Regions from separate parts of the Sphingopyxis sp. GW821-FHT12F08 genome, predicted to be linked through region 3. Evidence: predicted binding sites of a transcription regulator. Region 3 holds the regulator's gene; each other region holds the start of a gene.

Region 1 (4,600 bases), on a different contig from region 3:
TGAGGATGGCGGGGACGGCAGTGTCAGTCATCGAATCTCTCCCTTTGTCGCGGGAGAGTATCGGCGCGGGTTGACGTTTACGTCAACTGTAATCCTCCCCGGCACGGGGAGGGGGACCGCCCGCGAAGCGGGTGGTGGAGGGGGTTTGCGTCCTGACGCAACGCTGCGTCGGAACGAGAACCCCCTCCGTCAGCGCTGCGCGCTGCCACCTCCCCACAAATGGGGAGGATCTTGTTATCAGATCGACTGCCCCGTCTTCGCCCAGTCGGCAAGGAAGCCCTCGATACCCTTTTCGGTCAGGATATGCTTGAACAGCCCCTTGATGACCGACGGCGGCGCGGTCATCACATCGGCGCCGATCTTGGCGGCTTCGAGCACATGGATACCATGGCGCACGCTGGCGACGAGGATCTCGGTCTCGTAGCCGTAATTGTCGTAGATCAGCCGGATATCCGAGATCAGCTGCATCCCGTCGAAACCATTGTCGTCGTGGCGGCCGACGAAGGGCGAAACGAAGGTCGCGCCGGCCTTGGCCGCGAGCAAGGCCTGCGCCGCCGAGAAGCAGAGTGTGACATTGACCATCGTGCCGTCGCCGGTCAGCGCCTTGCAGGTCTTGAGCCCGTCGATCGTCAGCGGCACCTTGATGCAGACATTGGAGGCGATCTTGCGGAGGATTTCGGCCTCCTTCATCATTGTCGCGTGATCGAGCGCGACGACCTCGGCCGATACCGGGCCGTCGGTCAGTGCACAGATTTCGCGGGTCACTTCCTTGAAGTCGCGGCCCGACTTGGCGATCAGCGACGGGTTGGTGGTGACTCCGTCGAGCAGGCCGGTCGCGGCGAGCTCCTGGATGTCGGCGATTTCGGCGGTGTCGGCGAAGAATTTCATGGCGCGGGGCGATCCTTGTGCGGGCGGTTTCGATTCGCCCCCCGCCTATCACGCGCCGGCGCTGGCGTCCAAGCTTGGAGCGCCAGCGCCGGCCCCGGAACAAGATCACCGATGTCGGCCGCCCTCTCAGGGACGATGCGAACTGAACGGCTTCATCAGCACGATCGGCGTGCCGTTGATATTCTTGAGCTCCCCACGCCACGCGGCCTTGTAGAGCGCCTTCAGGTCGGCCCGGTCTTGGTCGGTCAGGATACTCGCATCACCATAATTCATGATGCTGAACTCGTTGTCCTTGCCGAAGAGTTCAGCCGGCCATGCGGTTTCCGACACATCGGCAAAAAAGTGCCGCAGGCCGAAGATATGGCCGAGTTCGTGGACCAGCGTTTCGACCTGCTCATGGTGCGGCTGGTCGAACATCTTTGGATAGATGACGAGTTCGTGCTGACCGGCGTCGGGAAAGAAGGCGCTGGCCAGCACGCAGCCGCCGCCGAAATCGCAGTCGTCGGCGTTTCGGACGGCGATTTCGAAGTCCCAAGCATCGGCGCGTTCACCGAAGCGGACGGGCGCGGCGTCGCCCCATGATTCGAGCGCCTCGCCGAGGAGCTGGCGGATCGTCGCCACGGTCGCTCCCGGATCGGGTAGCCGGTTTAGCGAGCGGGGCTGGAAGCGGTATCGCAGCAGGACATTTTCGTCCCACAGCGGGATGAAGCCGCCCGAGGCGTCGACTCTGAGGTCGAACGGCGACCGGGCTTTCGGTGTCGCGTAGCCGAGCGAGTCGGTGCCGCACACATGGCGGTTGCCAAAGAAGTGAACGGCGGCTTCGGCCTTGGGCGGAATTTCTGCTTCGTTGCGGGGGCGGTTCTTGTCCTTCGGCATGATGGCTCTCCTGCTATGCGCCTCGATGGGGCATGGAGATCCTAGTCGCCGTGATGGTCGCCATGCGCGTGACGGCCGTCACGCGACCTGCATGAAAATGATGGCGTTCCGCCTTTGTTCCGATTAAGCGGGCGGCATGGCCAAAGCGAAGCGTCAATATGTCTGCCAGAATTGCGGTTCGGTCACCTATCGCTGGCAGGGGCAGTGCGCCGATTGCGGCGAGTGGAACACGCTGGTCGAGGAAGCCGGCGAAACCGCCTTTTCGGCGAAGCACGACCTCAGCAAGGGCGGCCGGACGATCGCGCTCGAGGCGCTCGACGCGCACAGCATCATGCCCGAGCGGATGCTGTGCGGGATCGCCGAGTTCGACCGCGCGATGGGCGGCGGCTTCGTCGCGGGGTCGGCGACGCTGATCGGCGGCGATCCTGGGATCGGCAAGTCGACCTTGCTGTTGCAGGCCGCGGGGCGGCTGGCGCTCGCGGGCAAGGCGGTCGTCTATATCAGCGGCGAGGAAGCGGCGGCGCAGGTGCGACTGCGCGCGCAAAGGCTGGGACTCGGCAAGGCGCCGGTGCAACTCGCGAGCGCGACCTCGGTGCGCGACATCCTCGCGACGCTGGGCGGCAGCGATCCCGATTTCATCGTCATCGATTCGATCCAGACGATGCACAGCGACCTGATCGAAGGCGCGCCGGGGACGGTGAGCCAGGTGCGCGCGTCGGCGCAGGAACTGATCCGTTTCGCCAAGGACAGCGGCGCGGCGCTGGTGCTCGTCGGCCATGTCACCAAGGACGGGACGATCGCGGGGCCGCGCGTACTCGAGCATATGGTCGACACGGTGCTGGCGTTCGAGGGTGAACGCAGCCACCAATATCGCATATTGCGCGCGGTCAAGAACCGCTTCGGCGGCACCGACGAGATCGGGGTGTTCGCGATGGGCGAGGGCGGGCTGGGCGAGGTCGCCAACCCGTCGAGCCTGTTCCTGACCGACCGCAGCCGCGACGTGCCGGGGTCGGTGGTATTTCCCGCGCTGGAGGGCACGCGCCCGGTGCTGGTCGAGGTGCAGGCGCTGACCGTGCGGCTGGCGAGCGGGGCGACGCCTCGCCGCGCCGTCGTCGGCTGGGACAGCGGCCGGCTCGCCATGGTGCTCGCGGTGCTGGAGGCGCGCTGCGGGCTGCAACTCGGCGGAGCCGAGGTCTATCTCAACATCGCGGGCGGTTACCGGTTGACCGATCCCGCCGCCGATCTTGCGGTCGCGGCGGCGCTGATCTCGGCGTTCAGCGAGCGGCCGGTGCCCGCCGACGCGATCGTCTTCGGCGAGCTGTCGCTGTCGGGCGAGGTGCGGCCGGTTTCGCACGACGGCCTGCGGCTGCGCGAGGCGGCGAAGCTCGGCTTTTCGACGGGCTGGGGACCCAAGGGGATGAAAGGCGTCGGCGGGATTTCGGTCACCGGTTTCGCGCGGCTCGGCGAACTCGTTGACCTGATGCTCGGGCGCGACTAGCGACCGGCGAATGGGAAGTTTGACGGCTTTGGACATTTTTGTGCTGCTGCTGGTTGGCGGCGGTGCGGTGCTCGGTTTTTCGCGCGGACTGGTGCAGGAGGTGACGACGCTCCTCGCCTGGGTGCTCGCGATTCTCGCGGTGCGCCTGCTCCACGGCACGGTGACCGGGCTGGTCGCGGACTGGGTCGGGACCGAAGGCGGCGGCGCGGTGCTTGCCTTCGTGATCCTGTTCGGCGGCGTCTTCGCGCTCGCCAAATGGGGATCGCGTGCGATGGGACAGCGCAGCCGCGCGTCGATCGTCGGCGGCTTCGACCGCGGGCTCGGCGCGGGCTTCGGCGCGGTGAAGGGGCTGCTGATCGCGACGATCGGCTTCATGCTCGTCACGCTGCTCTACGACATCGGTTACGGCAATGCGCAGCGTCCGGCGTGGATGACCGCGAGCCGCACCTATCCGGCGCTCAATGCGATGAGCTCGGCGATGAGCAAGGTCATCGCCGAACGCCGTTCGGCGGCGCGCGAGGCCGAGGCCAATGGCGATAAGGACGCGTCCGGCGCAGACGCGAAATGAGCGCGCCGCTCTATAATCGCGACATATTGGCGCTGGCGGTTGCGACCGCCGAATATCTGCCACTGCCGGGCGCGCGCCATCATGCATCGCTCCGCGCACCGCTCTGCGGCAGCCGCATCCTGCTCGACCTCGACACCGACGATGCGGGGCGGGTGACGAAGGTGGGCATGCATGTCGAGGCGTGCGCGCTGGGCCAGGCGTCGGCTTCGCTGCTCGCGCGCCATGCGGCGGGCAAGGGGCTGGGCGAGATTCGCGCCGCGCGCGCGGCGATCGCGGGCTGGTTCGGCGGCAGCGGCACGCGGCCCGACTGGCCGGGCTTCGACCTGCTGGCGCCGGCAAAGGATTATCCCGCGCGGCACGGCGCGATCCTGCTGCCTTTCGATGCGGCGATTGCCGCGCTCGAAACGCAGGCAGCGCGCGCATGACCCTGTTGCTGCTGACCGCCGCGGCCTCGAATATCGCCGCCGAAAAGGCGGGCGAGACCGCGACCGACACGATGCTCTTCGAGGGCGCGATCCTGCTCGGGGTCGCGACGCTGTTCGTGATGCTGTTCCGCCGCCTGGGGCTCGGCGCGGTGCTCGGTTATCTGATCGCCGGCGCGCTGGTCGGGCCGCACGGGCTGGGCCTCGTCGGCGGCGGCGAATCGAAGCTCGCCTTCGCCGAGCTCGGCATTGCCTTCCTGCTCTTCCTCGTCGGGCTCGAACTCCATCCGCGGCGGCTCTGGGAACTGCGCCGCGCCATCTTCGGGCTCGGCATGGCGCAGGTCGTGA
Region 2 (4,600 bases), on a different contig from region 3:
TCGTCACCCCGCCGGGGCTGCCGCTCGAAGGGCGCGGCGCCGAACTGCTCAAGAACGCCGGCCGCGCCGCGTGGCGCGACGGCGAGGGCGGGGTCGACGAGCTCGCGGTCGGCACGCTGCACCTGCGCGCGCAGGTGATCCGCACCGGCCTGTCCGAAGATTATCTGGTGTGGCGCTTTTCGGCGGTCGAGCGGCTCGACCTGGTGACCGAGATCAGCCGCCACCTCGACGGCCCCGCGGGCCGCACGCTGGCGCAGGCGGGGGTGATGGCGGCACTGGTCAGCGCCGAGGGGCGACTGCGCGTCGCCAATCAGGCCTTCCTGCTGCGCGCGCTCGGCGAGGGCGACGCCAGCCATTATGCCGGGCGCGACGTCGCGCCGCTGCTGCGGCTCGACGATGCCGGGACGCTCTATTTCGGGCGCGAGGGCGATCGCGCACCGCCGGTGCGGCTGATCCAGATCCCGCTGATCCCCGCCGACAGCCACGGCCCGATGCTGCTCGCGCTGATCGACGAGGAAATCGGCGTGGCCGACCGCGGCACCGCGCAGACCTATGTCGAGACTTTACTGTCGCTGCTGCCCTTCGGGCTGGCGATGGTCGATCGCGACGGGCGCTTCCTCTATATGAACCGCGCCTTCGTTCGCGCGGCCGGGCTCAACGAGGCCAGGATGCCGCGCTATCCCGGCGATATCGTGGTCAACGAGGACAAGGGCCCGCTCGCCGACATGATCCGCCGCCACAGCAGCGGGCAGCAGGTCGGCGGCGACCTGTCGATCCGCCTCGCGGGGCAGGGCGATGAGCCGGTGTCGATGCGCGTCGTCGGGGTGCGCGGGCTGGGCGAGGCGGCGGTGCTGCTGAGTCTCAAGGATTCGAGCGAGGAATCGCGGCTGAAGCGCCAGGTCGCGCAGGCGTCGAAGATGCAGGCGGTCGGCCAGCTCGCCGGCGGCGTCGCGCACGACTTCAACAATATCCTGACCGCGGTGCTCGGCAGCTGCGACCTGATGCTGATGCGCCACACGCCGGGCGACAGCGACTATGACGACATCCAGCAGATCCGCAGCAACGCCAATCGCGCCGCCAGCCTGACGCGGCAATTGCTCGCCTTCTCGCGCCAGCAGACGTTGCGCCCGCAGATATTGCAGCTGCCCGACGTGATTTCGGAGGTGTCACACCTCCTGAAGCGCCTGATCGGCGAGTCGGTGCAATTGTCGGTGCGCCACGGGCGCGGACTGGGCGCGGTGCGCGCCGACCCGGGGCAGCTCGAGCAGGTGATCGTCAACCTCGCGGTCAACGCGCGCGACGCGATGGGCGGGCACGGCACGCTGACGATGGAGACCTATCCGGTGAGCGCCGCCGAAGTCCGCGCGATGGGCAGCGATATCATGCCCCCCGCCGATTACAGCGCCTTGAAGGTCAGCGATACCGGCAGCGGCATCCCCGCCGACGTGCTGCCCAAGATTTTCGAGCCGTTCTTCACGACCAAGGACGTCGGCAAGGGCACCGGGCTCGGCCTCTCGACCGTCTATGGCATCATCAAGCAGTCGGCGGGCTTCATCTTCGCCGACAGCAAGCCGGGCGAGGGGGCGAGCTTCACCATCTACCTGCCCGTGCACCGCGCCGAAAAGGATGCGCCCGCCGCCGCGCCGCCGCCGCCCAAGCCCAAGAAGAGCCAGTGGGGCACCGGCACGATCCTGCTCGTCGAGGACGAGGATATGGTACGCGCCGTTGCCGAGCGCGCGCTGACCCGCGCGGGCTATAATGTCGTCACCGCGTCGCAGGGCGAGGAGGGGATCGAACGCTTCGGCAGGATGGACAAGGTCGACCTGATCCTGACCGACGTGATGATGCCGACGATGGACGGACCCGCGATGGTCCGCATCCTGCGCGGCCAGCGTCCCGACCTGCCTGTTTTGTTCATGTCGGGCTATGCCGAGGAACAATTGCGCCAGTCGATCGATATTGACCATGTGTCCTTCCTCCCCAAACCCTTTTCGGTCGCGCAGCTGACCGAGGCGACCTCGGCGGCGCTCGACGCCGCTGCGCAGCGGGCCGCGCATGGCTGAGCGCCGCATCCTGCTCGTCGAGGACGATGTGCTGATCGGTATGATGCTCGCCGACATGTTCGACGCGCTCGGCTATCCCGAACCCGCGCAGGCGGCGAGCGTCGAGGATGCGCTCGCGGCGATCGCGGCCGGGCCGCTCGACGCGGCGCTGATCGACATCAACCTTGGCGACGCCAAGGGCTGGCCGGTCGCCGACGCGCTTGCGGCGCGCGAGATCCCCTTCGCCTTCACCTCGGGCGGGGGCGACGTGATTCCCCCGGCGCACGCGCATCGCATATTGGTGTCGAAGCCGTTTCGGCTGAGCGAGATCGAGGCGGTGCTGGGTGGGTTTTTTGGCGGTTAGCTGCGCGCAGTCGCGCATCCAGATTATTTTTGTTCTACTCTTGTTCCACTGGAACAAATGCCGTACACAGGTCCGGCGTTGCGATGCTTCTGCCTTCGCGATAGAGCAGGAAAGGGACGGTCATGGCCGGTCAATTGTCACTCGTGGATGTGGGGAAATCAGTGAATAGCTCGGACAGGCAGAAGGCGCTCGACGCCGCGCTGGCGCAGATCGATCGCGCCTTCGGCAAGGGCTCGGTGATGAAATTGGGCCAGAAGGAAGCGATGCAGGTCGAGTCGATCTCGACCGGCTCGCTCGGGCTCGACATCGCGCTCGGGGTCGGCGGTCTGCCGCGCGGCCGCGTCATCGAAATCTATGGTCCCGAAAGCTCGGGCAAGACGACCCTCGCGCTGCACACGCTCGCCGAGGCACAGAAGGGCGGCGGTACGGTCGCCTTCGTCGACGCCGAACATGCGCTCGACCCCGTCTATGCCAAGAAGCTCGGGGTCAATATCGACGAACTGATCGTGTCGCAGCCCGACACCGGCGAGCAGGCACTCGAAATCGTCGACACGCTCGTGCGCTCGAACGCGATCGACGTGCTCGTCGTCGACTCGGTCGCCGCGCTCGTCCCGCGCGCCGAAATCGAGGGCGAGATGGGCGACAGCCACGTCGGCCTGCAGGCGCGCCTGATGTCGCAGTCGCTGCGCAAGCTCACCGGCTCGATCAGCCGCTCGCGCTGCATGGTGATCTTCATCAACCAGCTGCGCATGAAGATCGGCGTTATGTACGGCAATCCCGAGACCACGACCGGCGGCAATGCGCTGAAATTCTACGCGTCGGTGCGTCTCGACATCCGCCGCACCGGCCAGATCAAGAATGGCGACGAGATCGTCGGCAACACGACGCGCGTCAAGGTTGTCAAGAACAAGGTCGCGCCGCCGTTCAAGCAGGTCGAGTTCGACATCATGTATGGGCAGGGCATTTCCAAGATCGGCGAGATTCTCGATCTGGGTGTCAAGGCCGGCATCGTCGAGAAATCGGGCGCCTGGTTCAGCTATGACTCGATCCGCATCGGGCAGGGTCGCGAGAATTCCAAGACCTTCCTCAAGGACAATCCGGAACTGATGGATCGGCTCGAAGCCGCGATCCGCAGCCGCACCGACGCGGTGGCCGAGGAAATGATGGCCGGCCCCGACGACGAGGGCGACGACGACTGATAGCCTCGGCCGCCCCGGTCCTTATGACCGGTGCGGCCCACCAACGGCGGCGGGTTCCTTGCCCCTCGGTCTGCGCCCTCTCGTGACCGGCCCGCCCGCCGTTGGCCTTGCGCGACCCCTGCGAGCGGCTACAGAAGGGCGATGCCCGCGATCCGCCTCTTCGGCCTGCCCACCGACATCAACAGCAGCTTCGAACGCGGCGCCGCGCGCGGCCCCGCGGCGATCCGCGCGCAATTGTGGAGCGAGCGCGGCAATATGGCGAGCGAGCTCGGTCCCGAGCTCGGCACCGACATCGCCTTCGCCGACGACGGCGACCTCGCGCTGACCGAGGACACCCCGCGCGACGACGCGATGATCCGCCGTCACGTCGCGCTGGTGCACGAAGATGGCGAAATCCCGCTCGCGCTCGGCGGCGACCATGCGGTGACCTTCCCGCTCGTCGAGGCCGCCGCGGCCTGCTTCGGCCCGCTCAATATCCTCCACATTGACGCGCATCCCGACCTCTACGATGATTTCGCCGGCAACCCCCGCAGCCACGCCTCGCCCTTCGCGCGCATCTGTGACGGCGGCCACGCCAAGCGGCTGGTGCAGGTCGGCGTTCGCACCCTGACGCGCCACTGCCGTGAGCAGGCCGACCGCTTCGGGGTCGAGATCATCCCGATGACGGGCTTCGCGCCCGGAGCGGTGCCGGTATTGGATGGGCCGCTCTATATCTCGATCGACATGGACGGCATCGACCCGTCGGCGGCGCCCGGCGTCGCGCATCCCGAACCCGGCGGGCTCACCGTGCGCGAACTGCTCGCCGTGCTGCACAAACAGACTGCGCCGATCGTCGGCGCCGACATCGTCGAGCATCATCCCGGCCGCGACATCGGCGACGTCACCGCGATCCTCGGCGCCAAGCTGGTGCGCGAACTCGCGGCGCTGATCGACCGCAACGGATCTTATAAGCCCTAACAGGAGAGCGACATGAGCCTGATCGTCCACCATCTGAA
Region 3 (4,600 bases):
TGGATCGCGCTGTTGCTGGCGCTTGCGGCGCTGGCGCTCGCGGGGCTGCTCGCGGGATGGCAGCGCCGTGCGGGGCGCATGCTCGTCGTCGGCTGCGCCGTGGCCGCGGCGGGGATGCTGCTGATCTGGGGCCGCGCGCTGTGGGTCGAGGCGCCGGTGCTCGCGGCGCCGGTGGTCACGCAATTTTCGGGCGTGGTCGAAAGCGTCGAGCCGCTGCCGGCAAAGGCGCAGGTGCGGCTGATCGTCCGCCCGCACGGCCGGCCCGACCTGCCACCGCGCGTACGGCTGACCGCGGACGGGGTGCAGGGCGCGGGAATCGCGCCGGGCGAGGCGGTCGGGCTGCGCGCGCGGCTGATGCCGCCGCCGGCGGCGAGCCTGCCCGGCGGCTATGATTTCGCCCAGCGCGCCTGGTTCGACCGGCTCGGCGCGGTCGGGACGGTGCTGGGCGAGGTGCGGCGCGCGCGCGGCGCGGGGCAGGGCGAGCAGACGCTGCGCGCGCGGCTCAGCAGTCATATCCATGCGCAGGTCGACGGATCGGCGGGCGGAATCGCCGCGGCGCTGGTCGCGGGCGACCGCGGTGCGATCGACCCCGCCGACGAGGAGGCGATGCGGCGGAGCGGGCTCGCGCACCTGTTGTCGATCAGCGGGCTGCACGTGACCGCGGTCGTGGGCTTCGCGATGCTGCTCGCGATGCGGCTGCTGGGTTTGAGCAGGCGGCTGGCGCTCGGCGGCTATGTGCTGCCGCTCGCCGCGGCGGCCGCGGCGCTGGTGGGGGGCGGCTATACTTTGCTCGCGGGGGCCGAGGTGCCGACCCTGCGCTCGTTCATCGCTGCGCTGCTGGTACTCGTCGCGATCCTGCTCGGGCGCGAGGCGCTGACCTTGCGGCTTGTCGCCGCGGGCGCGCTCATCGTGCTGCTATGGCGGCCCGAGGCGCTCGCTGGTCCGAGCTTCCAGCTGAGCTTCGCCGCGATCACCGCGATCGTCGCGCTGCACGAGGGGCGGTGGATGCAGCGGTTCATGGCGCGGCGCGAAGAGGGCTGGCCGTTGCGGCTTGGCCGCGGGATCGTCGGCCTGCTGATCACCGGGCTGGTGGTCGAAGTCGCGCTGGCGCCGATCGCTTTGTTCCATTTCCACAAGGCGGGGCTCTACGGCGCGCTCGCCAATGTCGTCGCGATCCCGCTCACCACTTTCGTGATCATGCCCGCGGAGGCGCTGGCGTTGCTGTTCGACGCGGTCGGGCTCGGCGCGCCTTTCTGGTGGGTCGCCGAACAGGCGCTGAAGCTGCTGATCTGGCTGGCGCATCTCGTCGCCGATGCGCCGGGTGCGGTGGCGACGCTGCCGGTGTTTCCGCCCTGGGGGTTCGGCCTCGCGGTGTTCGGCGGGCTGTGGCTATTGCTGTGGCAGACCGGGTGGCGGCGCTGGGGCATCGTGCCTTTGCTAGCCGGCATGGCGGTGCTGCTTGTCCAGCCGCGCCCCGATCTGCTGGTGACGAGCGACGGCAAGCATGTCGCGGCGGCGCTGCCGGGTGGCGACTATGCGCTGCTGCGCGACCGCGCGGGCGATTATGTGCGCGATTCGGTCGCCGAGGCGGCGGGGATCGACGCCCCGCTCGGCGTGCTGGCGGATCTCGACCATGTGGTGTGCAACCGCGACTTCTGCCGCTGGACCCAGCGCGAGCGCATCATCCTCGCGGCGCGCGGACGCGACCGGATCGAGGGCGCCGAGATGGCGCCGGCGTGCGCAGCGGCCGATGTGGTGATCAGCGACCGCTGGCTGCCGCGCGAATGCGTGGGGCGCTGGCTGACGATCGACCGCGACAGCTTGGCCGAAACCGGCGGCCTCGCGCTCTATCTGCGCGACCGTCCGCGCGCGGTCGCGACGTTACGCACGGGCGACGAGCATCCCTGGCGCCGCCCGCCGCAGGTCAGTGGTAACGACGAAGCAGTCCCGACAATTTCCCCTGCACGATGACGCGCTCGGCCTCGTAGCGCTGCGGTTCATAGGCGCTGTTCGCGGGGTCGAGGCGGATCATCTTGCCCTCGCGGCGGAAATATTTGAGCGTCGCGTCCTGCCCGTCGACGAGCGCGACGACGATGTCGCCCTCGCGCGCGGTGCTCGCTTTCTGGATCAGCGCATAGTCGCCGTCGAAGATTCCCGCCTCGACCATCGAGTCGCCCGAGACTTCGAGCGCATAATGTTCGCCCGCGCCGAGCAGCGCGGCGGGGACCGCGAGATTATTGTGATCCTCGAACGCCTCGATCGGCACGCCCGCGGCGATCTTGCCGTGCAGCGGCACCGAGATGACATCGTTCGCGGCGATCGGGCGCAGCGCGGGGGCGGGCTTGCGCAGCGGCACGACATTGTTGCTATCGCCCCGCACAGCCGCCTTGCCGCCCTCGGGCAGCTTGACCACCTCGAGCGCGCGGGCGCGATTGGGGAGGCGGCGGAGGAAACCGCGTTCCTCCAGGGCGCTGATAAGGCGGTGGATTCCCGACTTGGACTTGAGGCCCAGCGCCTCCTTCATCTCCTCGAACGAGGGCGAAATGCCGCTCGCGTCGAGCTTTTGCTGGATGAAGTGGAGCAGTTCATGCTGCTTGGCGGTCAACATCGGGCGTTCTCCATGGTGCCGGTTTCGGACATAAGGAGAACGATAGTGGAACAGAGCGGGACTTGTCAAGCGATGTCGATATAGGCCGCGACCTCGCCCGCAGCGCGCGGCGCGGCGTCGATCTCGCGCAGGACCAGCGCGGTCGCGGCGGCGAGCGGAAAGGTCCGGCCGCTGTCCTGGCTGTCGAAGACCGAGAGACGCCCATCGAGGAGCCGCGCGCGCAGATAGTCGCGCCGCTTTCCGCCCGCGCCGAGCGGGGCGAGCAGCGGCGCGTGGCGGAGTTGGGGGAGCGGGGCGACAGCGCCGGCGAGGTGGCGGACGAGCGGGATCAGGAACAGGATCGCGGTGACGAAGGCCGACGACGGGTTGCCGGGCAGGCCGAGCAGCAGCGCGTCGCCGACCGTCCCGGCGATCAGCGGCTTGCCGGGGCGCATCGCGATCTTCCAGAAATCGAGGCGCCCACCGGCATCCTCAAGCGCGCCGCGGACATGGTCGTGATCGCCGACCGAGGCGCCGCCGACGGTGACGATGACGTCGTGGCGTCGCGCCAAGTCTTTCAAAACTTTGGCAAGAGTCTCGCGGTCGTCGCGGATGTGGAGCGGCAGGCCGACGACCGCGGGTTCGGCGGTGAGCATCGCAGCGAGCATCGGGCCATTGCTATCGGGGATCTGCCCCGGCGCGAGCGCGCGGCCGGGCGGGACGAGCTCGTCGCCGGTGGTGAGGATCGCGACGCGTGGGCGGGCGCCGACCGCGAGCTGCGCCGCGCCACCCATGATCGCCGCCGCGATCGCGCCGGGGGTCAGGCGGGTGCCCGCGGCGAGCAGCGCGGTCCCGGCGGCGAAATCGCCGGCGCGGTCGCGGACATGCTGGCCGGACAGCGCCGGTCCCGGGTCGGTGCGCGTCAGCGTGGCGCCGTCGACGGCGACATCTTCCTGGATCAGCACGGTGTCGGCGCCGTCCGGAAGGATCGCGCCGGTGAAGATGCGCATCGCCTGGCCGGGGCCGACGGGCGCGGCGGGGGCGGCGCCCGCCGCGACTTCGCCGGTGACCGTCCACGGGCCGGGCAGGTCAGCGAAGCGGATCGCATAGCCGTCCATCGCCGACAGCGGCGCGGCCGGCTGGTCGCGCTGCGCGAAGATATCTTCTGGAAGATAGCGGCCAAGCGATTCGGAGAAAGCGACTTTTTCCGGCGGGAGCGGGCCGCGGAGCGCGAGCAACCGCGCCTGCGCTTCCTCGACCGGGAGCAATTTGCTCATGCTGCCGACCAGTCGCCCGAGCGCCCGCCGCTCTTTTCGAGGAGGCGGATGTCGCCGAGCACCATCGCGCGGTCGAGCGCCTTCGCCATGTCGTAGAGGGTGAGCAGCGCGACCGAGGCGGCGGTGAGCGCCTCCATCTCGACCCCCGTGGGGCCGGTGGTCGCGGCGGTGGCGGTGACCGCGATGCCGCTTTCCTCCCAGGTGAAATCGACGCCGACCTTGGTGAGGGCGAGCGGGTGGCAGAGCGGGATGAGGTCCGATGTGCGCTTGGCGGCCATGATGCCCGCGAGGCGCGCGGTCGAGAGGACGTCGCCCTTGGGGGCGTTGCCGCTGCGGATGGCTTCGAGCGCGCCCGCCGACATGGTGATGCGGCCGGTCGCGACGGCGCGGCGCGGCGTTGCGGGCTTGGCGCCGACATCGACCATATGCGCGGCGCCGGAGTCGTCAAGATGAGTCGGTTTGAGCGTCATGGCGGTGAGCCAAGCAAGGCGAGGTGCGAAAGGCAAGGGGCGGGTTGCAAGTTGACCGTCGTCTATGGCTGCGCCGTTGTGATTTTTTGTTTTGCGCAAAGACGCAAAGACACGAAGAGGACAGCGCAAGATCGCTGCGATTGCATATGATACCGCGGTAGCGCCTTCTATTTCGCCTGCGGCGATAGCCATCCGAAGCGAGCTGGCGCGACATCTTCGTGTCTTTGCGTCTTTGCGCGAAATTTTGCCGGGCATTACCCCTCGAG

The links. Region 3 encodes LexA, which represses DNA repair genes until DNA is damaged. Its sites were predicted from a motif close to GTTCCNCNCTTGTTCT; they were not measured.
Region 1: a site for LexA is predicted at 1,870-1,885, ahead of radA (DNA repair protein RadA). Genes of this name have one in related genera too.
Region 2: a site for LexA is predicted at 2,438-2,453, ahead of recA (recombinase RecA). Genes of this name have one in related genera too.

Annotation. Positions count from the first base shown of each region.
Region 1 is NZ_JBXAQA010000002.1:747,867-752,466, reverse strand. It holds gene AC1RNQ_RS08360 (crotonase/enoyl-CoA hydratase family protein) at 1-31, opposite strand, end outside; gene fsa (fructose-6-phosphate aldolase) at 238-888, opposite strand; gene AC1RNQ_RS08350 (matrixin family metalloprotease) at 1,015-1,764, opposite strand; gene radA (DNA repair protein RadA) at 1,901-3,262, shown strand; gene AC1RNQ_RS08340 (CvpA family protein) at 3,273-3,830, shown strand; gene AC1RNQ_RS08335 (iron-sulfur cluster assembly scaffold protein) at 3,827-4,255, shown strand; gene AC1RNQ_RS08330 (cation:proton antiporter domain-containing protein) at 4,252-4,600, shown strand, end outside.
Region 2 is NZ_JBXAQA010000002.1:9,313-13,912, reverse strand. It holds gene AC1RNQ_RS05035 (hybrid sensor histidine kinase/response regulator) at 1-2,063, shown strand, start outside; gene AC1RNQ_RS05030 (response regulator) at 2,056-2,406, shown strand; gene recA (recombinase RecA) at 2,529-3,605, shown strand; gene speB (agmatinase) at 3,747-4,562, shown strand; gene AC1RNQ_RS05015 (glutathione S-transferase family protein) at 4,575-4,600, shown strand, end outside.
Region 3 is NZ_JBXAQA010000003.1:384,689-389,288, forward strand. It holds gene AC1RNQ_RS10725 (ComEC/Rec2 family competence protein) at 1-1,971, shown strand, start outside; gene lexA (transcriptional repressor LexA) at 1,925-2,608, opposite strand; gene AC1RNQ_RS10735 (molybdopterin molybdotransferase MoeA) at 2,674-3,864, opposite strand; gene moaC (cyclic pyranopterin monophosphate synthase MoaC) at 3,861-4,334, opposite strand; gene trpC (indole-3-glycerol phosphate synthase TrpC) at 4,589-4,600, opposite strand, start outside.